3 regions of the Aquitalea pelogenes genome follow, and region 3 is predicted to be linked to each of the others. Evidence: predicted binding sites of a transcription regulator. Region 3 holds the regulator's gene; each other region holds the start of a gene.

Region 1 (9,661 bases), on a different contig from region 3:
CCTGGCAGATGGGGCGACGGCCTTCGGCACACATGCGGCTGTTGATCAGGATCTGCGCCATGGCGTCCTTGGCCGCTGGGCTTTCTTCATGCAGATAGGCCTGATACAGGGCGTCGATGTAGTCCTTGGGGTGGTAGCAACTGATGTACTGAAAAGCATCGGCGATGCTTTGAATGAAATCATCCTGACGGATAACAGCCATGAGCGGTCTCTCCAGCGTAGGGGCTTTAGGAATTGTCGGGACATTTTAGGCGCTTGTGCCGCATTGCGCCATGCCCGCTCCCCTCATCCGTGCTGCAGATAATCGACAAAGTCGTCCAGCGCCTGTTCCAGCTCCAGCACCTGGGACATGCAGGCGGCAGACAGCCCGGCACGCGCTTCGGCTTCCAGCCGGGCGGCACAGTCGGCCATGGCTGCCGCGCCCACCGTGCGGCTGGCACCCTTGATGCGATGGGCCAGCAGGATGAAGGTTTGCTGGTCAGAGCGCTGCCAGGCTTGCAGCAGTTGCTGCAGATCGGCCTGCTTGTCGCGGGCGAAATCCTGCAGCAAGGGTAGCTCCAGCGCCCAGTCCCCCTGGCTCAGGCCAAACAGCACCTGCCGGTCCAGTACCGGCAAGTGGATGGCCGCGGGAGGCGCCACCGGCAGGCAGCCCGTCACCGCACGTAACCAGGCGTCGTCATCCGGCGGCCATGGCAAGCTGGCATCCAGCAGGGGCAAAGCGGATGCGCTCAGCGAGAGAGGATCGGCCCCAGCCAGCAGCAAGGGCGTATGGCCACGCCATGGTTCGGCGGCTTCGCACTCGCGAATGGATTGTGCCAGTTCCAGACTGGCGTTCAGCCATTGCCGCTCGCTCACCAGCAGCAAGGCCAGCGGGCCCTGTTGCCAGCGCTGCCGTGCAGCAGTCGCGGTGTCCACTCTTTCAAATGGATAGCCAAGTACCTGCCATTGCCCGGCAAGTTCGGCCGCACGGCCAGCATCCGGCTCCAGCAGCAGGATGGGCCACTGCCAGGGCTGCGGCAGCATGCCGGGAGAAGCCAGCGGAGCATGCAGCAGCACACTGTATTGCTGGCCATCAGCCTGGTATTCGCAGTGCTGGCGGCTACCCAGCTGCCGCGCCAGTTGCCGGCAGATAACAGCAGATGACAAAGCCGCTGTTGTCGGCTTGCGGGCCCGGGCAAGTGCGTGCGGGGCCCGGCCCGGCAGCGGCACATGGCGCACGGTGCTGACTTCAAGGCTGATGATCTGCTGCATTTGTTGCTGGGCCAAGAGCTGCACCCGCAAACTGATTTGTCGCAGTTGGCCATCTTGCAGGGCTGCGGCCAGCCAATGGCGGACCAGGGCTTGCAGACGCATGGCATCCAGCAGCAGCGGCGTGCTGAGCGCGGGGTCGAGTTCCAGCTGGAATTCCACCCCCATGCGCTCGCATGGCAGGCGGAAACAGTGATGCAGCTGGCGCAGCAGTTCCGGCAAGGCCTGTACGCTGCCGGGAGAAGTACGCCCCTGCCGACAAGCCGTCAGCAAGGGAAAGCGGAAAGACGTGGTCGCCACGTGGTCGGGCCTGGACATGTCAATGGAAATAGAGGGCTGGGCCGTGCTCAGTTGTAAGGCAGTTGCCGGGTATGTCCATCACGCTGGATGGCCTTGACATGATACATGGCATGGTCGGCCTGGTTGACCAGTTGTTCGGCCGTGGTGCCGTCGCGCGGGTACAGGCTGTAGCCGATGCTGGCCCCGACTTCCAGCTTCTTGCCTTCCACCACCATGGGTTCGCCAATACTGAGCGACAGCTTGGACAGCAGTTCGGACAGACCATCTGTCGTAAAGCTGCCTTGTAGCAGGATCAGGTATTCATCCCCGCCCATGCGCGCCACCATGTCGTTGCCACGCACCGCATGCAGCAGGCGGCGCGCCACGATCTGCAGTACCTGGTCGCCAATGGCATGACCATGCTGGTCGTTGATCTGCTTGAAGTGGTCCAGGTCGACAAACAGCACGGCAAACTGGCTGGCATTGCGTTGCGCTTGTTCCAGCAATTGCTCCAGCCGCTGGAAAAACAGCGCACGGTTAGCCAGGCCGGTCAGGCTGTCGTGGTGTGCCAGATAGCTCAATTCGCGCTGGTTGTCGTACAGGCTGGCCATATGGCTGTTGATCTGCCGCTGCATGCGATCGAAATTGCGTGCCAGCACGCCGATTTCATCATTGCGCTCTACCGGCAGTGCCTGCTGCAGTTGCGTGGTGGAGAAACTGCTGGCCGCCTGCGCCAGGGTGTTGATGGGTCGCAGCATGGCACGGGCAAACACCACCGCCAGCATGATGGCAATCACGCTGAAAGCCAGCACCATGTGGATGATGCGCTGCCCAAGTGGTGCCGCACCGGCCACCGCGGTATCCAGCGGCTGCACCAGGCCGGTGACGATGAAGTCGTCTCGATTGCCACGGCCAAGCGGATGGCGGACAAAGGCCATCACCTGTCCGGCGGCTTGTTGCGGGTCGTCCAGGCCGCTGAGCGCCAGCTGGTTTTGCTTGCGTTCGAACAAGGCTTTGGTGGCGGCAAAACTGTCCTGCATCAGCACCCGCCGTCCCTTGTCAAAACCGAAGGTCTGCGCCGGGTCCGGGTGAACCAGAAAATCCCCCCAGCGATTGGCCAGATACAGTTGGTAATCCTTGGGCAAATCACTGCGCAACTGGCCCAGCAAGCGTTCTAGGTCCAGATTGATTACCAGCAGGCCGCCGGGCTGGCCATCACTGCGTGGCAAGGGGGTAGCTACCATCAGGCCGGGCCGGCCTTCGGCATCGTGGGAGGAGCGCTCGTGATTGACTTCGATCGAGGATTGGTAAATTTGCCCGGCCGGCAGCGCCAGGGTTTCAAACACATAGGGAAAGTGGCCTTTTTCCTGCAAATCGCCACCATCCACCCGCGCTGTCAGCCCGGACCTGGAGTCGACCCGTACCAGTTCAAGCCCATTGTCCGCCGCGCCGATCAGCCGCACCTGCAGGTATTCCGGATGCAGGGCCAGCATGGCAGCGAAGGCCTGCGCCAGTTCATCCCGCGCCCGCCTGGCTTCACTGCCATTGCGCTGGTTGATCACCACCTGCACCTGCACCAGCCGTGACAGCAGCAAGGTATCGTCTGCGGCTTCATCCTCCCATTGCACCATGCGCCGGTTCACCGCGCGCGCGGCGGTCAGCAAGTCGCTTTGCGTTGCCGACACCAGCATGGCGCGATTGGCGGTATAGGCGTAGTAGCCGGTAATGCCGGAGGACAGGATGCCGAAAATGGCCAGCAGCAAGGCGAGTTTGAGCAAGAGACCGGAGCGCATGATTCAGAAGCTCCCCGGCAAGTCGCCAGAATAGATTTTTTGCCACAGCGCTTCACGCCGGTTGGCATTTTCCACCGGCTGCAGCCACAACACGCGCGCACCGGACGGCAGGTCGGCACTGGCACTGAGTGTATTGGCCAGCCCCTGTCTGGTGGGCAGAAGCGCGCTGACCGAGGGCTCCAGCATGTAGTTGATCCATTGCTGGGCCAATTGCGGCTGGCGTGCTGCGCGCGTCATCGCCCAGCAGTCCAGCCAGGCCAGCACGCCCTCGCGCGGAATGGCATAGCCGACATCGGCCCCGGCCTGGCGCAGCGAGTTGAGCTGCTGGGTGCCGTAATTGCCGAACATCACCGCCACCTTGTGGCGGATGAACAGTTCGGTGGCTTCTTCGGGCAGGTTGTAATAAGTCAGTACATTACGCCGCAGGTCGATCAGCCGCTTCACCATGGCGGCCTGTTGTGCAGTATCCAGCTGGAAGGGCTGGGCAATGCCGCTGGCCAGCGCGGCAAAGGAAAAATTGTGCGGCCCGCTGTTGAAGTCCAGCACCTTGTGACGATAGCGCGGGTCCCACAGCACGTTCATGGAGTCCGGCGGACGGGCAAATTGCCGCTTGTCGTAAATGATGCCCATGGTGGAATAGGTATAGGGCACGGCATACAGCTTCCCCTGCTGCTGCAGGCCGGGAATGCTGGCCCGGTCGCGAAAGCGTGGCAGCTGGCGTTGCAGATTGGGAATCAGGGACGGGTTCAGTGGCAATAACAGCCCGGCAGCATGGTAGCGCTGCATTTCGGCGGTATTGGCGGCAACCACATCAAAACGTGGTCCGCCTGCGGCGTGCATGCGGGCCCATAGTGCCTCGTCGGAATCGACAAAGGTCACTTCGACGCTGACCTGATAGCGCCGTTCAAAGTCATGCACCACATCCGGGTCGGCGTAACCCGGCCAGGCCAACACGCGCAGCACGTCCTTGGCCATGACCAACTGGCAGCACAACAGGCAGCCAATCACCCCCGCAAGCAGGCGTATTGCTCTTGATGTCACGTTTACTGTTCTTCTTTTTCAAGCCACCGTTTGAATGTAGCTGTTTGTAAGCATTTCTACTTGTTTTTTTCACTCATTCATTCTGCTTTGACAAGCTTTCCCGATAGCGCGCCGCCTGCTGCAACAACCAGTCGGCAAAAGCCCGGTGTGGCGGCGATTGCTGGCGGTCCGGCGGGCAGACCAGGTAATAGGCATTGTCACTGGGCAAGGAAATATCACAAGGGGTGAGCAGATTGCCACTGCTGATTTCCTGCTGCACCAGAAAGCGTGGCACCAGTGCCACGCCCATGCCGGCACGGGCTGCTTCCACCAGCATGGAAAACAGCTCGTAGCGCGCCCCTACCATAGCCTGCGGATTATCCACCCCTGCCGTTACAAACCAACGTTGCCAGGCCTCATGCCGGGCCGACAAATGCAACAAGGGGTATTGGGCGATTTGCGCAGCCGGTACCGCGGCCCCGCACACCAGCTGCGGGCTGCAGACCGGAATCATTTCTTCGCCAAACAGCCAGCTGGCCTCGGCACCGGGCCACACCCCATTGCCAAAGTGGATGCAGGCGTCAAAACCGGTATCGGTGAAGATGAAAGGGTCGGAACGGGTGGTGATGTTGACGGTGATATGCGGATGCGCCTGATTGAACAGTGGCAGCCGCGGAATCAGCCAGCGGGTGGCAAAGGTGGGTACAGCCGCCAGCTCGATCACTCCCTCCGCCCCCTGATGCGCCATCAAGGCCAGGGTATGGCGCTCCAGCCGCTCCAGACAGTCACGTACCCCTCGCGCATAGGCGCGGCCGGCTTCGGTCAGGCTGATCCGGCGCTTGATGCGATGAAACAGGGCCACGCCCAGCATGTCTTCCAGCTGGGCAATCTGCTTGCACACGGCACTCTGGGTGAGCGACAGCTCTTCTGCCGCACGGGTGAAACTCTGGTGGCGCGCCGCACTCTCCAGCGCCTGCAAGGCCTCGATACCGGGTAAACGTTTACGCATACATTCTTCCATTCACTCACAATGTGTGGAATTTATATCGTTTGCGAGCGCCACAGCGACACAGGCAAAGTAGCTGGCAGTGATTGTATTTAACCCGGCACTGCTTGTCGTGACCATTCACCCGCCACCTTACTTGATGCATGAAAGTTGGTGCATGAATGGAAGGATACGGCCAGCAGGCATCAGGAGCCTGCATGTCTTTGCACAAGAAAAGAATCGTGATTGTCGGTGGTGGCGCCGGTGGTCTGGTGCTGGCCAGCCGTCTGGGGCGGCTGGCACGGCGTTCGGCCCAACTGGACATCACGCTGGTGGATGCTTCCCGCAGCCATATCTGGAAACCGCTACTGCATGAAATTGCCGCCGGCAGCATGAACCCGCACCGCGAGGCACTGGATTACCTGGCGCAGGCCAAACGTGACGGCTTCCGCTTTTGCCTGGGTCGCATGACCGGGCTGAACCGTCAGCAACAGACCATACAACTGGCCGCCACTGCAGATGAACAGGGCCGCCCGCTGATTCCGGCGCGTACCCTGCCCTACGACATTCTGGTGATGGCAATCGGCAGCACCACCAACGACTTTGCCACCCCCGGCGTGGCCGAACACGCCATCTGCCTGAACACCCCGGCAGAGGCCAGCCGTTTTCATCAGCAACTGGTCAATGCCTGCATTCGCGCCAGTTTGCAAAACGGGCCGCTGCGCGCCGGGCAATTGCACGTCACCATCATCGGTGCCGGGGCCACCGGGGTGGAACTGGCGGCCGAACTGCGCAACACCACGCGCGAACTGGTGGCGCATGGGCGGGAAAACATCAATCCGGACCGCGACATCCGGCTGACCCTGATCGAAGCCGGGCCACGCATCCTGCCGGCACTGCCGGACTCGGTGGTCGCCCGGGCACACCGTCAGCTGGAGAATCTGCAAGTGGAGGTGCTGACCGGTGACAGGGTCAGCGCCGTCGACGCCAATGCCGTCCACACCGCCAGTGGCCGTAACATTGCGTCGGAACTGGTGGTATGGGCGGCCGGGGTACAGGCACCGGCCATGCTGGCCGGGCTGGATGGTCTGGCCAGCAACCGGCTCAATCAGTTGCTGGTACGCCCCACGCTGCAAACCACGCTGGATGACAAGATCTACGCGCTGGGCGATTGCGCCGCCTGCCCCGATGGCAGCGGCTGGGTACCACCACGGGCGCAGGCAGCCAGTCAGCAGGCCGAGCTGCTGTATCACAACATCCGCTGCCAGCTGGCTGGCAAGCCGCTGCAGGACTTCCGCTATCGCGACCTGGGTTCGCTGATTTCGCTGGGCCGCTACAGCACGGTAGGCAGCCTGATGAGCAGCCTGTCGCGCCGCAGCCTGTTTGTGCACGGCCAGTTTGCCCGGCTGATGTATTTGTCCTTGTACCACCGCCACCAGCTCACCCTGTTTGGCTGGCTGCCCACCGTGCTCACTGCTGCGGCCCGCTTGCTGCAACGACGCACGCAGCCATTGGTCAAGCTGCATTAGCGCGATGCACGCAGGCTGACGCGCCGGGCACGGCGCACCAAAGCGTTGCACAAACACGCACAAATACACCACTTTGGTGCATATGCACCGTTTTTGCGCCGAAAGAATCCTGACCGTCATTCACCAATAAAGCGCCGGTTTCCGCCATTTTCGTGCATGCCATGACCAAATTGGTGCAAACCGGCGCCAGCTGGCATTCGCCTTGCTTTACACAGTCCCACAACAGCCGATAACAACGGGACTCGCCATGCCAACTGCCAACGCGCCATCAGACGTACTGTTCCTGCTCCTCGGGGCCATCATGATTCTGGCCATGCACGCCGGTTTTGCCTTTCTGGAACTGGGCACCGTGCGCAAGAAAAACCAGGTGAATGCCCTGGTGAAGATTCTGACCGACTTTGCCGTCTCCGCCATTGCCTACTTCTTTGTCGGTTACACCGTGGCCTACGGGGTCAACTTCCTAGGTGATGCCCGCCATATCGCCGATCACCATGGTTATGAGCTGGTGAAGTTCTTCTTCCTGCTGACCTTTGCCGCTGCCATTCCGGCCATTGTGTCCGGCGGCATTGCCGAACGTGCCAAGTTCCACCCGCAGTCGGCCGCCACCTTTTTGCTGGTGGGACTGGTGTATCCCTTTTTCGAGGGCATTGCCTGGAACAACCACTATGGCGTGCAAGACTGGCTGAGCCACAGCTTTGGCCAGCCCTTCCATGACTTTGCCGGTTCGGTGGTGGTGCATGCGGTAGGTGGCTGGATTGGCCTGGCTGCCGTGCTGAATCTGGGTGCGCGCCGTGGCCGCTACAGCAAGGAAGGCCGCATCTCCGCGCATCCGCCCTCTTCCATTCCGTTTCTGGCGCTGGGCGCATGGATCCTGATTGTCGGCTGGTTCGGCTTCAATGTGATGAGCGCGCAACGTCTGGATGGTATTTCCGGCCTGGTGGCCATCAACTCGCTGATGGCCATGGTGGGCGGCACGCTCAGTGCCATGTGGGCCGGCAAGAACGACCCGGGCTTCATTCACAACGGCCCGCTGGCCGGGCTGGTGGCGGTGTGTGCAGGCTCTGACATCATGCATCCGCTGGGTGCGCTGGTGGTGGGCCTGGTGGCCGGTGGCATGTTTGTCTGGCTGTTCACCCAGACCCAGAACCGCTGGAAGATTGACGACGTGCTGGGGGTATGGCCGCTGCATGGCATCTGTGGTGCCTGGGGTGGCATTGCCGCCGGAATTTTCGGCCAGAGCGCGCTGGGCGGTCTGGGCGGCGTCAGCCTGCTGTCGCAGCTGCTGGGTACCGTGGCAGGCATTGCCGTCGGTTTTGGCGGTGGCTATGTGGTGTATGCGCTGCTGCGTAAATCCGTAGGCATCCGCCTGGATGAAGAAGAAGAATTCAACGGTGCCGACCTGACCATCCACCAGATCAGCGCCACGCCAGACCGCGAAACCACCTGGTAAGTCCTCTCCGGGCGGGCCTGGCCTGTAGTTCAGGTCCGGCCCGCTTGTCATAATCTTGATCATCCTCAGACTTTGGCCGGTTTTGTCCGATAAGAAGACACACAGCGTACGATGCCTCCGCTATGCTGACAGTCAGCAAGAATCGTGGATTGCACGCAGAAACATGAGTCCTTCTTTTTCCCTGAATGGCAGGCGTACCCTGCGTACCCGCCTTACCCTCGGCATGTTGCTGGCACTGGTGCTGACGCTCTGGCTGGCTACCTTGCTGATCAGCCACACCCTGCGCCAGCAGATGGAAAATACCATTTCGGCCCAGCAGCTTTCGGCCGTCTCGCTGGCCGCACACGAGGTGGACCGCTCGGTCAACGAGCGCATTCAGGCGCTGCACTCCCTCACCGTTCAGTTCAAGGACAAGCCACTCACCACTGCCGCCATCCAGCCCGAGCTGGAACGTCGCCCCATTTTGCTGATGATGTTCAACTGGGGCATCGTGGTGATGGACCTGCAGGGAAAGGTACAGGCCAGCATTCCGGAAAACCTGGGCCGACTTGGCCGCACCTACCAGCAGAACACCTTTTTCCGTCAGGCCTTGCAGCATGGCGGTCATTACATCACCGAACCGATTTACGGCCAGTTCACCGGCCAGCCGGTGGTCTCGATGCTGGAACCCATGCTGGACAGCCACGGCAAGATGATCGGCATGATCATGGGTGTGACCAATCTGGCACGACCCAACTTCCTGGATGCCATCAGCGACGCACGCTATGGTGCCACCGGCAATTTCTTCATTACCGCACCGACCAACCGGCGCTACATCATGTCGTCCGACAAGGAGCGCCTGCTCAAGTCCGGCCCGCCGCCAGGCATCAACCCGGTGTATGACCGCTATATCAACGGCTACGAGGGTTCCGGCATTGCGGTCAGCTCACGCGGCGTGCTGGAGCTGTCCTCCAGCGTGAAAATCAAATCCACCGGCTGGCTGATGCAGTCGGTCCTCCCTGCGGCAGAAGCCTTTGCCCCCATCCGCACCTTGCAACAGCAGTTGTTCGGCATGGCCTTGTGCCTCACCTTGCTGGCCGGCGGCATCAGCTGGTGGTGGCTGCGCCGCCAGTTACTGCCGCTGACCGAAGCCACCCGGCTGCTCAACCGGATGGGCGATGGCGAACTGCCCAAGCAGGCCTTGCCGGTCTGTCATCAGGATGAAGTGGGCTTGCTGGCCACATCGTTCAACAGCCTGCTAAGCCGGATACAGCGCGAAGAAGAACAGGCAGCCGAGCACGCTGCCAACCGCCTGCTGCGCAAGATCGTCTCGCGGATTCCCGGTGTGGTGTTCCAGTACCGGCTGTTTGCCGATGGC
Region 2 (9,661 bases), on a different contig from region 3:
ATATCGGCATGGTGTTTCAGGACCACAAGCTGCTGTTTGACCGTTCAGTATTCGACAATGTGATGTTGCCGCTGGACATCATCGGCTTTGACCGCCGCGATGCCGCGCGCCGCGTACGTGCCGCACTGGACAAGGTGGGCTTGCTGTCAAAAGAGAAAACCATGCCTATCCGCCTGTCCGGTGGTGAACAGCAGCGGCTGTGCATTGCCCGTGCCGTAGTACACCGCCCCAGCTTGCTGCTGGCCGATGAACCATCAGCCAACCTGGACCGCGCCTATGCACTGGACATCATGGAATTGTTCAAATCCTTCCATCAGGTTGGCGTCAGCGTGGTGATTTCCGCCCATGATGAAACACTGATGGAAGACTATGGTCGCCGTATCATCCGGTTGAAAGAAGGGCAGTTCGCCGCATGAAACATTATCTGTATCTGAACTGGCAAAGTGCACGGCAGGCTTTGGGCAAGATTGTCCGTCAGCCATTTGGCAGCCTGCTTACCCTGCTGATGTTGTCGATTGCGCTGGCGCTGCCGCTATCGCTGTACCTGAGTGTGAGCAGCATCCAGGAATGGGCGGGCCGACTGACCGCCACGCCGCAGATCACCCTCTTCATGGAGCAGTCTGCCGAAGAAGCAGACCTGGCTGCTGTCTCCAGCACCCTGACCAAGCACCCGCGCATCCAGAGTTTCCAGTTCATTGGCAAGAAACAGGCGCTCTCTGACCTGGAAAAGCGCAATGGACTGGCCGGCTTAAGCGAAGGACTGACTGACAATCCGCTGCCGGACGCCTTTGTGGTTACCCCTAAGACGCTGGAACCGCACGAACTGGAAATGCTGCAAAAAGAGCTGTCCGGCCTGCCCATGGTGGAGACCGCCCAGTTTGATGCCCGCTGGGCCAAGCGCCTGTACGGCATGGTGGAAATGGGCAAGCAACTGACCTGGTTTTTGGGTGCTGCGCTGGGCATCGCACTGGTGCTGGTAACCTACAATGCGGTGCGGATGCAGATTCTGGCACGGCGTGACGAAATTGAAGTGGCCAAGCTGATTGGCGCACCGGACAGCTTCATCCGCCGACCCTTCATGTATCACGCCATGTGGCAGGGTTTGCTGGCCGGACTGGCTGCCTGGGGGCTGACCAGCTGGCTGGTGGTGACGGCCAACCCGGCCATTCACGAGTTTGCCCAGCTTTATAACGAAGCCGTCTCGCTGCGTGGCCTGACGCCGGTGGAGCTGGCCGTGGTACTGGCCGTTTCTGCCGTGCTGGCCATGCTGGGTGCCCGCCTGGCGTCCGACCATCACCTGCGCCAGATACAACCTCGTTAACAATCCTCCCCTTCCCGCCACGGCCGGTTTTCACTTAAGGTGACAACTGGCCGTCCCTGATGAATACCCGCTAGCGACTTGAAAAAAGCTATCGGCATCATAGAAAAATTCATTGACGGTGGAACCTTTGCTTGCTAGCACTCTCTATATGCGAGTGCTAAGATAGCACTACCCAAGGAGGTAGTTACACTGATGACCACAACATTTGCCTTGCCCGTTCCGTCGTCCAGCGGCAGCCTGGAGCAATACATCCAGGCGGTGAACAGTGTTCCCATGCTGACCCCCGAACAGGAAACAGAACTGGCCACCCGCTTCCAGGAAGAAAACGACCTGGATGCCGCTCGCCAGATGGTTCTGTCGCACCTGCGTGTCGTCGTATCCATTTCCCGTGGTTATGCCGGTTACGGCTTGCCACAAGCCGACCTGATCCAGGAAGGCAATATCGGCCTGATGAAAGCGGTAAAACGCTTCGAGCCCGGCCGCGGTGTTCGCCTGTTTTCCTTTGCCGTGCACTGGATCAAGGCCGAAATCCACGAATTCATCCTGCGTAACTGGCGTCTGGTGCGCATTGCTACCACCAAGCCACAACGCAAGCTGTTCTTCAACCTGCGCAGCATGAAAAGCAGCTTCTCTGCCCTGAGTGAGCAGGAAGCGCAGCAGATTGCCGAAGACCTTGGCGTGAAGCCGGAAGAAGTACGTGAAATGGAAACCCGCATGAGCGGGCAGGATATCGCGCTGATGGCCGATGACGGTGATGACGAGTCGTATGCACCGATAGACTGGCTGGCTGATGCCCACCATGAGCCGACCCGCGCACTGGAACGCAAGGCTTTCGATCACCTGCAGACCGAAGGCATCGAATATGCGCTGTCCACTCTGGATGCCCGTAGCCGCCGCATTGTGGAAGCCCGCTGGCTGGCAGACGATGGCGGTTCCACCTTGCACGAACTGGCTGCCGAGTTTGGTGTTTCGGCCGAACGCATTCGCCAGATCGAAGCCAAGGCGCTGGGGAAAATGAAGGCCGCACTGAGTGAAGGTGTGGTGATCGACGACTAAGCCGTCACCCGCCATAACAAAAAGCCCGCGCCAAACGACGCGGGCTTTTTCATTTTCTTCACTGTTTTACCGTCTGAGTGATACAAGCGCCACCTTACGGGCGGCGGTTTGCAGCAACACTCACTCCCCTTCCCCACCCCGGTACTTGGCTGGCAGCTTGTCAAAGACGCGTTGCGCCTCGGCACGCAGGCCTTGCCATTCGGGCACATCCTCATCAATACCATCGAGATAATCCTTGGCATAGGTCGGGAAGGATGCCAGTGCCGTGGCCACGGTTTTGCGCGCCTCATCCTGCTTACCCGCCAGTGCCAGCATCTGCGCCTTTTTCATCATCACATCCGGATAGGGGCGGAAAGCAGTCAGGCGTTCTTCCCACTGCAATTTCTGCGTCAGGTTGCTGCGATCCGCAGTCAGATAATCATCCAGCGTGCTAAGGGCGTGATAGGCAAACAGCGGATGCTCATCCATGATCTGCGCCAGACGCTGCTGGCGCTTGGCATCGCGTGCCGGGTTATCCGTCTGGGTATACAAGCCCACCAGCTCGTTGTAAGTGGACCAGGTGACAATCGACAGATAGCCCACATACACCATACCCAGCAGCCAGGCTGAGCGCACCAGCAAGCCGGCACGCGCAGTCCGTGCCGGTGCCATCGAAGCAAACACCACCAGCATGGCGAGGAAATACAGATACCACAGCGGGTATTCCAGCATGCTGTGAATCAGCGTCACCGCCATGCAACCCAGGGCCAGCATGCCTTCGGCTTCGGCACGCTCGCTGAAGAATGGCCATACCACCCAGACAAAGCCGACTACCACGGCCAGGGTGATGGGCAGGCCCATTTCCGCCAGCAATTGCAAAATGAGGTTATGGCAATTGGTGAACAGGCCGCTATTGAAGCCAGCACTGGCAAACTGCGGCAGCGGCTGCAAACGTACGCTTTCCGCTGCATATTGCGACCAACCCACCCCCCACAACGGGTGGGTTTTGAAGGTCATCCAGGCCTTGGTCATTTCGGCAATACGGCGCGAACCCATGTCATCCCCATTAGCCGCCAGCCGCTCCACGCCGGAGGCATTGGTCACATTGGCATGGGTAAACAGCGAAATCAGGTGATTGACCAAAGGCAAGGCAAACTGCGCGGCGAAGATCACCACACAGGCCAGCAACATCGCCCACATCAGGCGGCGCGACTCCTGGCTACGCATGCGCCAGTGCCATACAAAGCCAAGCATGGTCAGTGCCAGCAGATACAACAGCGTGGTACGCGATGCAGCATAAGCCAGCATCAGGCCGAACCAGACCACCAGCAAGGCCAGCCAGCCACGCGCCATGCGGTCCACCGCAAACAGGTATACCCCGCTCACCACCGACCACATCAGATAATGCGCGTACTGATTGCGCTGGCCGATATGGCCAAAAATATTGGTAGTGGGGTGCGCACTGTCATAAAACAGGCCCAGCGTGTGGGCAAGGCCGGTCAGCTGTGCGAGGCCAATCAGCGACTGCACCAAACCACCCACAATCACTGCCCGCGCCAGCCAGATGGCAAAGTCACGCGGCCCGAATGTCTGCTGCAGGCTGTAGGACAGCCCCGCCAGCAAGGCCACCACCAGCCAGGCCAGTGCGGTGGCATAGGTCATGCCGGGAAACAGGGCCTGCACCAGCTGCGGCTGCACACCCCACAGCAGTGCGAGCAACAAACACCACCAGCTGGCGCGTGGTACACGTTCAAACAAAGTTGCCGACGGTAGCAGGAATACGGCGGAAGCCAGCATCAACCACACCACATTCATCTCGCCAAACCATTGCGGTAGCGGGACAAAATGAATGCGGGATGCAAAGGGCAGGATGGCAATCAGGCAAAACGCCAGCAAGGCCATGCGGCGGGAGATCGTCGGAAAGGACATGATGAAATAGGGGAGCCGAAAGCAAAACAAGGAGGATACCGCATGTCTGACAGGAAGACACCGCCAGCCTGGGCCGACGGTGCCTGTGGACGATCAGAACAGCGCTTTGCGGGTGACGGGGGCGGCGACGGTCATGACGGCGGCAATTCTGCTATTGGTAGTTACAGCCTGGGGATTGCCATAAGCAACTACCGCTTTTCTGGTCATCTCTCTGATCATTAGCAAGGATTGCTCTTTCCTGGAGTCAAGATCTGACAGGAATGCAGGAAGCATGTCTGGAAAATTAGCAATGGCGAGCACCATTACACTTCTGGCTTTTTGTGGTTGATTATTCAGCGAATACAAAATTGCCAACTTGAATAAAAGTTGGGGATATGGCATAGAGTATGACATCTCCTCAAAGAGTTTAATTTTGTAATCAATCTGACTACTGGTTGGTAATAAATAATTGGACAATACCAATTGAGCTTCCGGCCTCCAGAGTGGATTTTTTTCAATTTCCTGCAGACGAACAACTCTGCGAATATTTTCCGCAATACTTGGCACCGGCATATTATAACCAACCAATTCATAAAATACCGTTCTACCAAAATAGAAATTCATAAAACAGCATGCAGCAACAGCCAAAGAGATCACAGAGCAAAACATCTTGCTCATATCTAGTCTATAGGAGGCAACTGGTGAAAATGCACAAATCGTGTACAACATAGCCAAAAATGGCCAGTACCACAAAGGATACTCCAACATGCTATGCCCAAGAATAATACCTGCAATACAAATCAAAAAAAGATTCTCTACATTCTGCTTTCCTTTAGAAAAATAGGGAAACAGACAAAACGCAAGACCGAACACAACAACCACCGCACCAAATATACCAGTTTCAGCCAACAACTGAAAAACCAGATTATGGCAATTTGTAAACAACCAACTTTCAGGATATTTTGGATAGCCTGAAAATGCCTCCATTTGAACACTGTAATGGGCAAAATTTCCTAAACCGACGCCAAAGAGAGGATGGGAAAGAAAAATATCCCATGCTTTCGCCCATTCAACTCGTCGTCGCGCACCAAGATCGGCGGCAAGAATCCGGTCAGCACCACTCTGGGCATGAATTGGCAGTCCAATAGAGTTAAGAATCAAATCAATTTGATTACTGAATATTTGAATCAATGAAAACAAGATTACAGACAAAACCAAACCAACAACCATCTTTTTTACATAAAGCTCCTCACTCGAGCGCCGCATCCAATACCACCCCAACAAGCAGATAATAAGATTATAGCCAAAGGGAAGACGAGAACCACACCAAGCGATCAAAACTTCAATCGAGAATACAGATCCAACAAAAAACAAAAACCTCAACTTTCCCTTCGCATACAAATAGCAGGCAGCAACCACTCCCCATCCAAGAAAATTTGCATAGTGGTTTCTTTGTCCGATATTGCCAAATATATTTCCTGTTCTATTATTCACATCATACGTAACAAATCCATTTAAATACTTGGCAAAGTCAATCACCTGAGAAAACCCCAGCAAAACTTGCACCAAGGCTGCAATAAAAATCATTGCAGATAAAAAATCAAGAAAAATAATTCTTTTTTCTTGAACAGACAAATCACCCAAACTGACAAAAAAGAAAAATAGCAAAAACAGCAATGCCGCAGGAACAACAAGGTCAGCAGAATGGGATAAGATCAGCGCAATAACAAAGATCAACACCACTATACTAATTCGAGAAAGTCGATAGCCACACCCATTCAACACACATACAACCAAAGCCAGACCAAGCGAAAAAATTCCTAACGCGGTGAAATACCAGTCCGCCAGAGGAGCAAATCTTAAAAAGTTAAAAAAGGGCAATAAAATAGCCAGTCCAAGAAAAAAAACAACAACCCTGTCACTTCTCCAAGACATTCGTCACCCCAATGAAAAAAGGGTGCTATATTTAGCACCCTTTAAATATTAAAATTTAATTAACGGCAGTTAGCAGGCAAGTACTTGGAATCAATATTAACTGCAGCGCAAGTCCAAGTCACACCACCGCTAGCCAGAGTACCAGTCAGAGAGAATTGGTCTTTGTTGGGACCAACGGTACCGCCAATAGAGTCATTCATCCAGACAGTGATAACACCATTTGAACCGCTGGTATTGTAAGATACCCCACTTACGTTTTTAGTACTAGAAGAAGTGAAGTAGGTAGAACCAGAGGCTTGAGAAGGAAAACTACCGTTGGTAATAGCTGATTCAGAAATCGCTGTTTTAGCTGCATCTGCCATCGACAAACCTTCAGAAACCTTTGCACGAACGGTGTAGTCCTGATAGGCCGGAATAGCAATTGCAGCCAGAATACCGATGATCGCAACTACAATCATCAATTCAATCAGAGTAAAACCCTGTTGGATTTGCTTTTTCATAGAAATCTCCTTAAGAACTAGCGACATGAAGACGGTAAGTATTTCACATTCTGGCCACTTCCAGAACATGTCCAACTTATAGAATTACTACTGGTCACACTTGATGTCAAAATAACCTGAATACCGGATGCAATGGCACTGGGAAATGAAACAGTTATAACACCCGCACCACCACTTGCCGTTACTTGCAAATTGCTTACATATGTACCGGAAACTATTGACGGGATACCAGCACTCGCATTACTACTTGGCCATGTATTATTCGAAAAATAATACTCACTAACTGTAGTTTTCGCAAAATCGGCGAAAGACACACCCTCAGCAACTTTTGCTCTGATTGTATAGTCCTGATACGCCGGTATCGCAATCGCAGCCAGAATGCCGATGATGGCTACCACTATCATCAGTTCAATCAAGGTAAAACCGTTATTGCGTCGCATGCCCCTCTCCGTGGTATGCACGGGCTACATAATGCAGAAAGCGTGCCAGGTGGCTGCGCGCCGTGTTTTCAGGGCGTGACGCCATCACTCACCCTGCATAGGCTGTCAGCATGTGACGTTTTTTGTCAGTTCCGGCTGCCGGGACTGGCTGTGTTAGCATCCTGCCATTCCCGCATACAGGAGCCCTCATGAGCAACCAGGACTGGCTGAACCGCAGCCGCGACAGCGTCTGGCACCCTTGCACCCAGATGAAACGCCACGAAACCCTGCCCATCATCCCCATTGCCAAAGCCGAAGGGGTATGGCTGGAGGATTTCGACGGCAATCGTTACCTGGATGCCGTGAGTTCCTGGTGGGTGAACCTGTTCGGTCATGGCCATCCGCGTATCAAGCAGGCCATCAGGCAGCAACTGGATGAGGTGGAACATGTGATCCTGGCCGGTTTCACCCACAGGCCGGTGATCGAACTGTCCGAGCGCCTGTCGGCGCTGACCGGGCTTGGCCATGTGTTCTATGCCTCGGATGGTGCCAGCGCCACCGAAATTGCCCTGAAGATGAGCTTTCATTACTGGAAGAACATCGGCCAGCCGGAGAAGTGCCGTTTCATCAGCCTGGATAACAGCTACCACGGTGAAACCGCCGGTGCGCTGGCCGTCACCGATGTTCCACTGTTCTCCGCCACCTATGCGCCGCTGCTCAAACCTGGCGTGCGGGTGCCATCGCCGGATGCAAGACTGGCACGACAAGGGCAGAGCGCTGAAGATGTCGCGATGACGGCGATTCGCTCGCTGGAAAATGTGCTGACAAAGAAGGCTGGCGAAATGGCGGCCATCATTGTGGAACCGCTGGTACAGGGTGCGGCCGGCATGGCCATGTACCACCCGGTCTACCTGACAGAACTGCGCCGCCTGTGCGATCAGTACCAGGTACACCTGATTGCCGATGAAATTGCCGTTGGCTTTGGCCGCACCGGCACGCTGTTTGCCTGCGAGCAGGCCGGTATCAAACCGGACTTTCTCTGCCTGTCCAAAGGCATTACCGGTGGCTTCCTGCCCCTGTCCTGTGTACTGAGCACCGACACCATCTATCAGGCGTTTTATCACGATGATGTCACCCGCGGCTTTTTGCACTCCCACAGCTACACCGGCAATGCCCTGGCTTGCAGCGCCGCCCTGGCGGTGCTGGACATTTTTGCCGACGAAGACATCATTGCGCGCAACCGCGAACTGGCCGCCACCTTTACCGACATTCTGGCACCGCTGGCTGAACGGGCGGATGTGCGTCACTTCCGCCATACCGGCATGATCTGGGCGTTTGATGTAGAAAGCCCGCGCGCCGACTTTGCACAAGCGTTTTTCTCGGCCATGCTGAAACTGGGCTGTCTGGTCAGACCGATCGGCAAGACGGTGTACTTCATGCCGCCTTATGTCATGCAGCCCGCGGAAATGATGCAGCTGTTCCAGGCCACCAGCACCGTACTGGATGCCCTGCATCAAGAAAACACGATTTTGACCGGGCCGGTCACCGCGTTGCCGTGAGGATTACCTTGCCTAGGCGGGCTTGATTCAAATAGCATGAGCGATACAAGGAATGGCAGATCAACCATCCATATGGTTTGTCATTCCGCCAGAACTCATTCCCTTACCCGCCTAGCCACAGGATGCACGATGCAGCTTGCCTTGCCCGCTCTGGATATGGACCCGAGATTGGTAGACACCAACCCTGACAGCGTTGCCAGCTGGGTAGAACGCTTGCCCTACACCGACCTGCATGAATGCGGCCGCCAGATGCTGGATGCCTTGCGCAATCTCAGCCGTACCCCGATGGAAGTGGCCAACCGCCACAAGCTGCTGCTGCAATACCTGAAAGGGCTGGACCGCTACTACCCGGCGCTGGAAAGTGAAATCATCCAGACCGATCTGACCTCGGCACCGCGCACCCGCCAGCTGGCCATGCTGGGCGCAGCCCTGTTCGAAGCCATTTTCATTGCCTTCAAACGCACGCTGAGCGAGCGGCTGGCCAAACGTGGCCTGCTGGAACGGGAGCAGCAGCGCATCGAACTGCTGTTGTACACCATGATGTCGGCACGCCAGTTGCTGAGCATCTGCTGCCAGAGCTACAGCCCGCCACCGGCACACTTCTGGTACGACTGCCACCAGCTGTTCAGCTTTGCCCTGGCGCGCGGCTGGCAGGACAAGCATCTGGAAAACGACGATTCACCGGCCACCATTTACCGCCAGATCCTGCTGTTGGGGCTGACCTCCACCAACCGGCTGTCCATGCCGGAATTACTGGTGGCCAAGCAGTTGATCATGGATCTGGCCCATCAAACCGGTCTGGTTCCGGTTGAGGCAATCCAGGGCCAGGCCCATGGCTATCTGGTGGATGCCAGCCGTGACGAACCGCCGCGCTTTCTGCGTATCCAGGCGGAAACCCTGGAAGCGGGATGTTATCTGCTGGACCTGGTACCGGCCATTACCGTGCTGAATCACAGCATCGAGCAATTGACCAAGGTACAGAAC
Region 3 (9,661 bases):
GGTTTTGTGGAACAGTTGGTCCAGCGCGGTCTTGGCGGCGGATTGTTCCAGCCGGTTGAGGTAGTCCACCTCGGCCAGACCCAGCACTTGCACCCGGTTGGGGTGAATGAAATTCAGGTGGCCGACCAGGGCCAGGGTGGGGCGTTGTTCGTCGTTGCCGATGGGGCTGTCCGCGCCGCCGGTTCCTGCAACCCAGGTCAGGTTGAGCTTTTGCTGGTTGTCCTGATACAACCGGCGCACGGTAATGCTAGGCATGGTTGGTATTCCATCCGGTGAGCAGCTGGTACAGATCGGCACGCGAGCTTGCGCTGAGCAGTTGTTCACGCAGCTGTTTGCTGGAGAACAGCTGTGCCAGTTCCGAGAGTACCTGCAAGTGCAGGTCGGTTGCCTGTTCCGGCACCAGCAGGACAAACAGGCTTTGTACCGGCTTGCCATCCGGCGCATCGAAAGGAATCGGGTTCTTCAGGCGAATGAACACGCCCGCCGCTTCCTTGAGCCCTCTGGCACGGCCATGCGGAATGGCCACCCCTTGGCCAAGGCCGGTAGAGCCCAGTTTTTCCCGGGCAAACAAGCAGTCGAAAATTTCACTGCGGGCGATGCCGTGGGTGTTTTCGATAAGGAGGCCCACCTGCTCGAAGACGCGCTTCTTGCTGGCGACATCCAGGTCCGGGAGGATGTGATCCTGTGTCAGGATTTTGCCAATCAGGCTCATAGGAATGGTTGCACGCGGCTACAGAAACTGGCCAATTCTACGTTGCCTTCATCAAAATGAAAAAGGCTCCGAGCAAATAAAAACGGGAACCCGCCGGGTTCCCGCATCGAATACTTAATGTTTACAAGCTGGCTTCCTGTTGAACCTGTGGGCTTGTTGCACGGTGTTCGCTTTGTTTTTCCTTGTGCTTGAGTACTTGGCGATCGAGCTTGTCCATCAGCGCGTCGATGGCAGCGTACATGTCGGAGTCGGTGGCCTCTACATGGATATCCTTGCCGGAGAGGTGAACATTCACTTCCGCCTTGTGCACCAGCTTGTCTACCGACAGGGTGACAGCAACGTCAATCACGTGATCGACATGGCGGGTGATGCGTTCCAGCTTGGTTTCCACGAATTCGCGGATGGCCGGGGTTACTTCGAGGTGGAGACCGGTTACTTTGAGGTTCATACCCTAACTCCTTCTTGTGTTGACTGCCCGGTCGGGTCGGCCGGGCGAGCGGATATACTTCAAGGCGTGAATCACAATGCCTTGCGCAGATTGACCGGCGGTATCTGCATAGCTTCACGATACTTCGCAACGGTGCGTCTTGCAACCTGAATCCCTTGCTTGCCCAGTTCGTCGGCAATGGCGCTGTCCGAAAGTGGCTTGGCCGGGTTTTCACCGTCTATCATGCGGCGGATATGCGCCTTGATGGCCGTTGCCGAGCATTCGCCGCCGCTGTCGGTTTCCAGTGCACTGCCAAAGAAATACTTCAGCTCGAACAGACCACGAGGGCAAAGCAGGTATTTCTGCGTGGTGACGCGTGATACGGTCGATTCATGCAGGCCAAGTTCGTCTGCGATGTCCCGCAGGATAAGCGGCCGCATGGCGACTTCACCGTGTTCAAAGAACGCTTGCTGTCTTTCGACTATAGCTTCTGACACTTTCAGAATGGTGTCAAATCGTTGCTGGATGTTCTTGACCAGCCATTTTGCTTCTTGCAGTCGGCCAGTCAGTTCGCCTGCGCCAGCGCGGTTTTCCGACAGCATCTGGGCATACAGCTGGTTGACGCGCAAGCGCGGTACCGCGCCGTTATTGAGTTCGGCTACCCAGTGACCACGCCGTTTGCGCACGGTCACATCCGGGATGACATAGTGCACGTCTTCGCCGCCGAAACCGGACGCCGGGTGAGGGGTCAGCCGGGCGATCAGTTGCTGTGCCTGGCGGATGGCTTCGTCATCCACGCCCAGAATGCGCTTCAGCCGGGTGTAGTCGCGGTTGCCCAGCAGCGTCAGGTGCTCGGCCACAATCTGGCGTGCCAGTGCATGGCCGGGCTCGTTGGCGGGCAAACGGGCCAGTTGCAGGCCAAGCGACTCGGCCAGGTTACGCGCGGCAATGCCGGGAGGGTCGAATTGCTGTAACAGGCGCAGCCCGACCATCAGTTCATCGGTTTCCAGTTCCAGTTCCAGCGGCAGGTTGCTGGCCAGTTCTTCCAGATCGGTAGTCAGGAAACCGTTGTCGTCCAGTTCTTCGATCAGCAGCTGGACAATGGCCTGGTCGCGGGTGGGCAGGGTCAGTTCACCCAGCTGCGCCAGCAGGTGTTCGCGCAGGCTGACCGGGCAGGGTACGTTGAGCATGGGGTCAAATTCATCGTCCCCGTCGTTGCGGCGGCTGCCACTGCCCCAGTCGGTGAGTTCGCCATTGCTGGCGTCCTGGCTGTTGTCACCATCGCTGCTGTCCGACGCCGTGCTGGTGGATTCTTCCTGGGCAGCCGGCGTTTCTGCCGGGCTGCTGTCATGCGAGGGCGGCTCATCGCCGCGTTCCAGCATGGGGTTGTCCAGCAAGAAGCGTTCGACTTCTGCCTGCAGGTCGAGCGTGGACAGCTGCAACAGCTTGATGGACTGTTGCAGTTGCGGCGTGAGGGTGAGTTGCTGGGAGACCCGCAGCTGTAGTGACTGTTTCATGGCTTACAGGTGGAAGTGCTCGCCCAGGTAAACCTGGCGCACTTTCTCGTTGTTGACCAGTTCTTCCGGCTCGCCGGAAGCCAGTACCGAACCATCACTGATGATGTAGGCGCGATCGCAGATGCGCAGGGTTTCACGCACATTGTGGTCGGTAATCAATACGCCAATGCCACGCTGTTGCAGGAAGGTGATGATTTTCTGGATGTCGATGACGGCAATCGGGTCTACACCGGCAAACGGTTCGTCCAGCAGGATGAAGCGCGGGCGGGTGGCCAGTACGCGGGCAATTTCCACCCGGCGGCGCTCGCCACCGGACAGTGCCAGCGCATTGCTTTCGCGCAGGTGGGCGATATTGAGGTCGTCGAGCAACAGGCTGAGTTCCTGCTCCAGTTTGTCGCCCTTGTAACCGGCAATTTCCAGCACCGCCGTGATGTTTTCTTCCACTGTCATCTTGCGGAAAATGGAAGCTTCCTGCGGCAAATAGCCTAGCCCCAGGCGGGCGCGCTGATGAATGGGCAGGTGGGTGATACTGTTGCCATCCAGCGTGATTTCGCCTTCATCGGCACCGATCAGTCCGACGATCATGTAAAAGCTGGTGGTCTTGCCGGCACCGTTGGGACCAAGCAGGCCGACCACTTCCCCGCTCTGGATCTGCAGGGCGACGTCCTTTACCACCGTACGTTTTTTGAAGCGCTTTTTCAGGCGCTCCACTTTCAGGATGCTGGGGCCGCTCATGGAGTGCTTCCGTCAGTTTTCTTGGCAGGGCTGTTGTCTCTGGGCCTGGGCTGGATGATGGCAGTCACGCGGCCGCCGTTGCTGCTGGCACCGCTGCTGACTTCATACATTTCGGTTTCGGTGTTGTAGGTAATGACATTGCCGATGACCAGGTCACTGCCGCGCTTGACGCGGGCATTGCCGGTGAGCACGGCAACGTGGGTGACGGTGTTGTAGTCCAGCTGGTTGGCCTGGCCTTCGATCCATTCGTTCTTGCCGTCCATTTTCTGGCGGAAGTTGACCTGGCGTCCGGTGGCCTGCATGGTCTGGTTACCCTGTTTGTCCTGGGTGACCGTGGCGCGGTCGGCATTGAGCTTGAGTGTGCCCTGGATGATGACGACATTGCCTTGCCATACCGTGACGCCCTTGAGCTGGTCGAGGTTGCCCCGGTCGGCACTGATTTCGATGGGCTTGTCCCGGTCGGCCTTTTCGGCATGGGCGGTCTGGATGGCGCACAGGCCGAGGGCCAGCCAGGCCAGCCGGATGAAGCGGCGGCAGTTATTTTTCATAAGTGGCCTTTGCGTTGGACAGCAGCTGTAACTGACCAGCCTGCTGCTCGTAAATGAAGCCCACGGCACTGCCGCTGGACTTGCCATAGTAGAAGTGCGTGAGGGTGTCGGCGCGGGCAATGTGCTTGACGGTGTCAATGCGCATATTGCTGCTGACTACGCGGGTTTCCTGTTGTGTGGCGGTGGCCGGCTGGATCAGCGTGACTTTCTTGTCGAACAGTACCTGTTTGGTCTTGCTGTTGTAACGGCCGCTTTCACCAATGGCATGGTAGGCCAGTACGCCATTCTTGTAGCTTTGCAGGTCCGGCGATTCGAAATACGACTCGGTGCGGTCCGGGTATTGCCACATGCGGCTGGCAATCATCTTGTCCTGCAGCATGCCCTTGGGGTCGAAGCGGGTGGCCATCACGCCTTGCGCCACGACTTCTGGCTTGTTCGGGTCCAGCTCGTGCTTGCTGGGCTGCCAGCGTGACACGGCATCCAGCCAGACGGTCAGCAAGCCGGTGATCAGCACCAGCAGGATGGGAAACAGGCGGTGCGAACGGATCATGCCAGATACCGTGCCACGATGGCGTCAAAATTGCCTTGCGCCTGCATGATCAGCTCGGCCAGTTCACGCACTGCACCCTGACCGCCGGGGAAGCCGGTGACATAGTGGGCATGCTGGCGCACCAGGGTGGGGGCGGCCGGCACGGCCACCGCCAGGCCGACGCGGCGCAGAACCGGCAGGTCGATCAGGTCGTCGCCGATGAAGGCGCATTGTTCCAGCGTGACATCCGCCTGTTGCAGCAACTGGTTCAGGGCTTCCTGCTTGTTGTGGATGCCACCGAAGTAAAAGTCGATGCCCAGTGCCTGCGCGCGGTGCTCCACGCAGCGGTCGGCCCGCCCGGAGATGATGGCCAGCCGTACGCCGGTGGATTGCAACAGCTTGAGGCCCAGGCCGTCCTGCACATAGAAGGACTTGCTCTCTTCACCCTGGGCATTGTAGTAAATGCGGCCATCGGTCATGACGCCGTCAACGTCCATGATCAGGAGCTTGATCTTGCGGGCTTGTTCGGTAATGGCTTGCATGGGCTTCCTTGTTGGCGGCTAGACGACGCCGGCCTTGAGCAGGTCGTGCATGTGGATGGCGCCGGCCAGCTTGCCGTCGGCATCCACTACCAGCAGGCTGGTGATGCGGCGCTGTTCCATCAGGTGGACGGCCTCGGTGGCCAGCTTGCTGTGCAGGATGGTTTGCGGGGCAGGGCTCATCACCTGGTCGATCTGCAGGTCGTAGATATTGCCGGAGCGTTCCAGTGTGCGGCGCAGGTCGCCATCGGTATAAATACCCTTGATGTCATTGTCCGCCGTGGCAATGGCCACCATGCCCAGGCGCTGGTGCGACATTTCCAGCAAGGCATCTTTCAGCGGCGTGCCGGGCAATACGCGCGGCAGTTCGTCGCCGCTGTGCATCAGGTCCTTGACATGGACCAGCAGCCGCCGGCCCAGGCTGCCGCCGGGGTGCGACAGGGCAAAGTCTTCCGGGCCGAACTGGCGGGCATCCAGCAGGGTGACTGCCAGGGCATCGCCCAGCGCAATCTGCACCGTAGTGCTGGTGGTGGGGGCCAGGCCCAGCGGGCAGGCTTCTTTTTCCACCTGGGTGTCCAGCAGGATGTCGGCTTCGCGGCCCAGCGAGGATGAGGGGTTGCCAGTCATGCCGATCAGCACCAGCCCCTTGCGCTTGAGCGCGGGCAGCAGGGCAACCACTTCACCGGATTCGCCGGAGTTGGACAGGGCGATGACCACATCCTGTGCGGTAATCATGCCCAGGTCGCCGTGGGCGGCTTCGGCCGGGTGAACAAAAAAGGCCGGGCTGCCGGTGCTGGCCAGCGTGGCGGCGATCTTGCGTCCGACGTGGCCGGACTTGCCCATGCCTGTTACCACAATGCGGCCACGGCAGGCCAGAATGGCATCCACGGCGCGCAGAAAATCGCCGTTCAGGCGGCCTGACAGGGCCAGAATTGCATCCGCCTCGGTCTGCAGCACTTCACGTGCCAGATCGAGCCGGGAGCTTGTTTGCGCTTTTTCCATAGGGGAAAGTATATCAAAGGTTATAATCGTCGGAGGCAGAAGCTGGTGCATCTTTTGCTTGGCGTGTGATTTTGCCCTGTCATGGTGTCATGCACCTGCCTGCCTTTTTGTTCCGGACCATGCGCTTGCCGGATGGTCGGGGCGCTTGATCATTGCCTTGTGCCGTGCTGCTTGTCATGGCTTTTTTCCCGCTTTTTCACAGGAGATGGTTGCGTTCATGCATTCGCTCGCCCCGATTGTGCTGGTTTTGCTGGCTGCCGTGTTGTCCGTTACCTTGTGTCGCAGCTTGCGCGTACCACCTATGCTGGGCTACCTGGTGGTGGGTTTCCTGGCCGGACCCGGTGTGGCCAGCGTGATTCCGGAAGGCGAAGAAACGCAGTTCCTGGGTGAAATCGGCATCGTGTTCATGATGTTTTCCATCGGGCTGGAGTTCTCCCTGCCCAAGCTGCGGGCCATGCGCCATCTGGTATTCGGCCTTGGCCTGGCGCAGGTGGTGGTGACCTTGCTGCTGATTGCCGTGGTGATGGGCTGGCTGACCGGCTCTGCACTGTCCGGCTTTGCCGTGGGGGGCGCCCTGGCCATGTCATCCACCGCCATTGTCAGCAAATTGCTGACCGAGCGGCTGGAGCTGAACCTGCAGCACGGACAACTGGCCATCGGTGTACTGCTGTTTCAGGACATTGCCGTGGTCCCGCTGCTGATTCTGCTGCCTGCCTTTGCCGGTGGCAGTGAAACCCTGTGGATGGACCTGGGCCTGGCTGCAGTGAAAGTGGTGGCGGTGATGGCCTTGCTGCTGTTTTTCGGCCAGCGCCTGATGCGTCCCTGGTTCCATCTGGTGGCCAGACAGCGCTCGGGCGAGCTGTTCATGATCAACGTCTTGCTGATCACCCTTGGGGTGGCCTGGCTGACCGAGCTGTCCGGCCTGTCGCTGGCACTGGGTGCCTTTGTGGCCGGTATGCTGATTTCCGAAACCGAATACCGCTATCAGGTGGAAGAGGACATCAAGCCTTTCCGCGATATCCTGCTGGGCTTTTTCTTTGTCACCGTCGGCATGCGCCTGCAATTGCCCATCCTGTACCAGCGCTTTGGCGAAGTGGCGCTGATGCTGGGCTTGCTGCTGCTGGCCAAGCTGGGCATCGTGTTTGTACTGGGGCGGCTGCTGCGTCACCAGCCCAATCACTCCATGCGTGCCGGCCTCGCCCTGGCGCAGGGTGGTGAGTTCGGCTTTGTGCTGCTGGCCTTGTCCGGCAACCTGGGCCTGATTGCCGAAAGCACCGAGCAGGCCGCCATTGCCGCCATCCTGCTGTCCATGCTGGTGGCACCCTTCATGATCATGCACGGCGAAGCCATCACCCGTCGTCTGGTAAAGCAGGACTGGATGATGCAGGCCTTCAGCCTGCACCACTTGCTGGTGGAAAGCATGGGCAAGTCCGACCATGTGCTGATTTGCGGTTATGGCCGTAGCGGTCAGGCGCTGGCCCGTTTGCTTGAGACGGAAGACATTCCCTTCTTTGCGCTGGACATGGACCCGGAACGGGTGCGCGAAGCTGGCGAGGCTGGCGACCCGGTGGTGTTTGGCGATGCCGGCAAGAAAGAAGTGCTGGTGGCCGGTGGCCTGATGCGCGCCAAGGTGGTGGTGGTGACCTTTGCCGATACCCATGCGGCGCTGCGCATCCTGCATACCGTACAGTCTGCGCGGCCTGATCTGCCGGTGATCGTGCGCACGGTGGACGACAGCGATATCGACCAGTTGCGCAAGGCAGGGGCGGATGAAGTGGTGGCCGAGGTGATGGAGGGCAGCCTGATGCTGGCCTCGCAAGCGCTGATGGTGCTGGGGGTGCCGCTGAACCGGGTATTGCGCCGTATCCGTTCTGTACGTGAAGAACGCTATAACCTGTTCCGTGGCTTCTTTCGCGGTACCAGTGACGATGGCGAGGGGCTGGACGAGGCCCTGGTGCCGCGCTTGCTGAGCATTCAGGCCTGCCCTGGCGCGCATGCCATCGGCCATCCGCTGGGGGCCTTGCAGCTGCAGGCGCTGGGGGTGGAGGTCAAGGCCATCCGCCGCAACAGCATTCGCCGGCTGGATTTTGACGACAGCTTTGAAATCGCCGCCAATGACGTGTTGGTGGTGCTGGGGACGCCGGAGCAACTGGCCCTTGCTGAAAGCCGTATCCTGCAGGGGTGATCTTGCAGAGCTGATGCAAGGTCTGGCATGACAAAGGCCGTGTCATTGACACGGCCTTTTGCTTTGGCTGACTGAACGGGGTTCAGGGCAGAATGGTGGTGATCTGCTTTTTCAGTTCCTGCTTCAGCGCCTGCTGTTTTTCACCTTCGGTCTTCTTGCCCTTCACCATGGCGTTGAAGTCCAGCGCGTAAACCGGAGCATTGAGCGGGCCGGTAATCTTGAGTGGCACGTTGACGCCCTTCAGGCGGCTGAATTCTTGCGGATTGGCCTGCACATCCATGGTGTAGTCCACAATATTCTGCGTCAGGTCCACCTTGCCAGCGCCTTTGACATTCACCAGTTGCGAGGCCAGCTGCATGTTCTGACTGCGTGCCACGCCCTTGTCCAGGCGGAAGGCGGCGGACAGGGTGGAGAAGGTGGTTTTCTGGTCGGCCTGCGCCGGCGAGTTCCATTCCTTCAGTTCTGCCGGCAGGTTCTTCAGTGCGGCTACCAGGTCGATACCGGTCAGCGCGCCCTTGTTCAGGCTGGTTTCCACATTGCCGGTCAGGGTGTTGCGCAGTTCGAGGAAGGACTTGCCGTCCGCTGTCACGTCGATCTTGCCATTGCCCTTGCCATCCAGCCGGTTGAAGTTGAGCAGGTCCACCAACAGCGGGCGGATGTTCATGTCCTTCAGTGTCTGCTTGACTTCCAGATGCGGTGTATCGCGGCGCGCCAGCAGCATGTCGCCTTGCAAGCGGCCCTGGTAGATGTCGGCGGACATCTGGTCCAGCTCCAGTTCGCGCGGGTTGATGCGCACGCTGGCGTTGAGGTTGTTCATGCGGAAGCGGCCCATGGACAGTTCGCCGACGGCCACTTTGCCGGTCAGGTCGAAGTAGTCCAGCCAGTCCAGCGGAATCGGCTTGCCATCCTGGAAAATGGCCACCGGATCGCCCTTGCTCTCGGGCAGATAGCGGTTCAGGTCCAGCTTGCCCACCGACAGCGTGACTTCATGCCGTGGTTTCATCAGGCCAAACTGGCTGACGGTGACCGACAGGTCCGAGCCGTCCAGTTTGCCTGCCACGCGCAGGTTGAGGCGGGGCTCGTCCAGATCACCATCCAGCGCACCTTGCATGCTGGACACCAGCTTGCCGCGCGGCAGCAGCGGGGTGGTGACGGTGGCGGTCATGTTCAGGGGCTGCATGCGCAGCTGCTTCATGCCCATCAGCGCCAGCGGAGCATCCAACTTGAAGTTGAGACGGGTATCACCGGCCTGCCAGTTGAAATTGCCATTCACCTTGTCGGCAGCCATGCCGCCTTCGGTCAGTTTCAGGTTGTCCAGGCCCGCGTCCAGCTGGTACTGGCTGTGGGCATAGCTCAGCTTGCCACTCAGACGGCCAGTGGGAATGCTGACTTCATTGAAGCTGGCATTGAGCTCTGGCACCTTGAGTTCCAGCTGGCTGCTGGGCCGCTCGCTGCTGAAGCGGAAGC

The links. Region 3 encodes sigma-54, which starts transcription at its own class of promoters, with help from an activator protein. Its sites were predicted from a motif close to CTGGCACGCTTCATGCTT; they were not measured.
Region 1: the regulator sigma-54 is predicted to act here: its motif matches at 7,045-7,062, upstream of ACE3SE_RS04745 (ammonium transporter).
Region 2: the regulator sigma-54 is predicted to act here: its motif matches at 7,171-7,188, upstream of ACE3SE_RS19380 (pilin).

What each region holds. Positions count from the first base shown of each region.
Region 1 is NZ_JAYSDA010000004.1:50,466-60,126, forward strand. Features, by position in the region: gene ACE3SE_RS04715 (fumarate hydratase) at 1-202, opposite strand, end outside; gene ACE3SE_RS04720 (Hpt domain-containing protein) at 286-1,548, opposite strand; gene ACE3SE_RS04725 (diguanylate cyclase domain-containing protein) at 1,596-3,320, opposite strand; gene ACE3SE_RS04730 (extracellular solute-binding protein) at 3,324-4,361, opposite strand; gene gcvA (transcriptional regulator GcvA) at 4,435-5,349, opposite strand; gene ACE3SE_RS04740 (NAD(P)/FAD-dependent oxidoreductase) at 5,544-6,854, shown strand; gene ACE3SE_RS04745 (ammonium transporter) at 7,102-8,304, shown strand; gene ACE3SE_RS04750 (bifunctional diguanylate cyclase/phosphodiesterase) at 8,468-9,661, shown strand, end outside.
Region 2 is NZ_JAYSDA010000032.1:26,728-36,388, reverse strand. Features, by position in the region: gene ftsE (cell division ATP-binding protein FtsE) at 1-416, shown strand, start outside; gene ftsX (permease-like cell division protein FtsX) at 413-1,321, shown strand; gene rpoH (RNA polymerase sigma factor RpoH) at 1,514-2,377, shown strand; gene ACE3SE_RS19395 (PglL family O-oligosaccharyltransferase) at 2,498-4,285, opposite strand; gene ACE3SE_RS19390 (PglL family O-oligosaccharyltransferase) at 4,379-6,199, opposite strand; gene ACE3SE_RS19385 (pilin) at 6,259-6,699, opposite strand; gene ACE3SE_RS19380 (pilin) at 6,717-7,139, opposite strand; gene ACE3SE_RS19375 (adenosylmethionine--8-amino-7-oxononanoate transaminase) at 7,328-8,677, shown strand; gene ACE3SE_RS19370 (hypothetical protein) at 8,807-9,661, shown strand, end outside.
Region 3 is NZ_JAYSDA010000009.1:49,077-58,737, reverse strand. Features, by position in the region: gene hprK (HPr(Ser) kinase/phosphatase) at 1-255, opposite strand, end outside; gene ptsN (PTS IIA-like nitrogen regulatory protein PtsN) at 248-712, opposite strand; gene hpf (ribosome hibernation-promoting factor, HPF/YfiA family) at 834-1,160, opposite strand; gene ACE3SE_RS09420 (RNA polymerase factor sigma-54) at 1,232-2,656, opposite strand; gene lptB (LPS export ABC transporter ATP-binding protein) at 2,660-3,391, opposite strand; gene lptA (lipopolysaccharide transport periplasmic protein LptA) at 3,388-3,939, opposite strand; gene lptC (LPS export ABC transporter periplasmic protein LptC) at 3,929-4,489, opposite strand; gene ACE3SE_RS09400 (KdsC family phosphatase) at 4,486-5,010, opposite strand; gene ACE3SE_RS09395 (KpsF/GutQ family sugar-phosphate isomerase) at 5,029-6,009, opposite strand; gene ACE3SE_RS09390 (cation:proton antiporter domain-containing protein) at 6,227-8,194, shown strand; gene ACE3SE_RS09385 (AsmA family protein) at 8,277-9,661, opposite strand, start outside.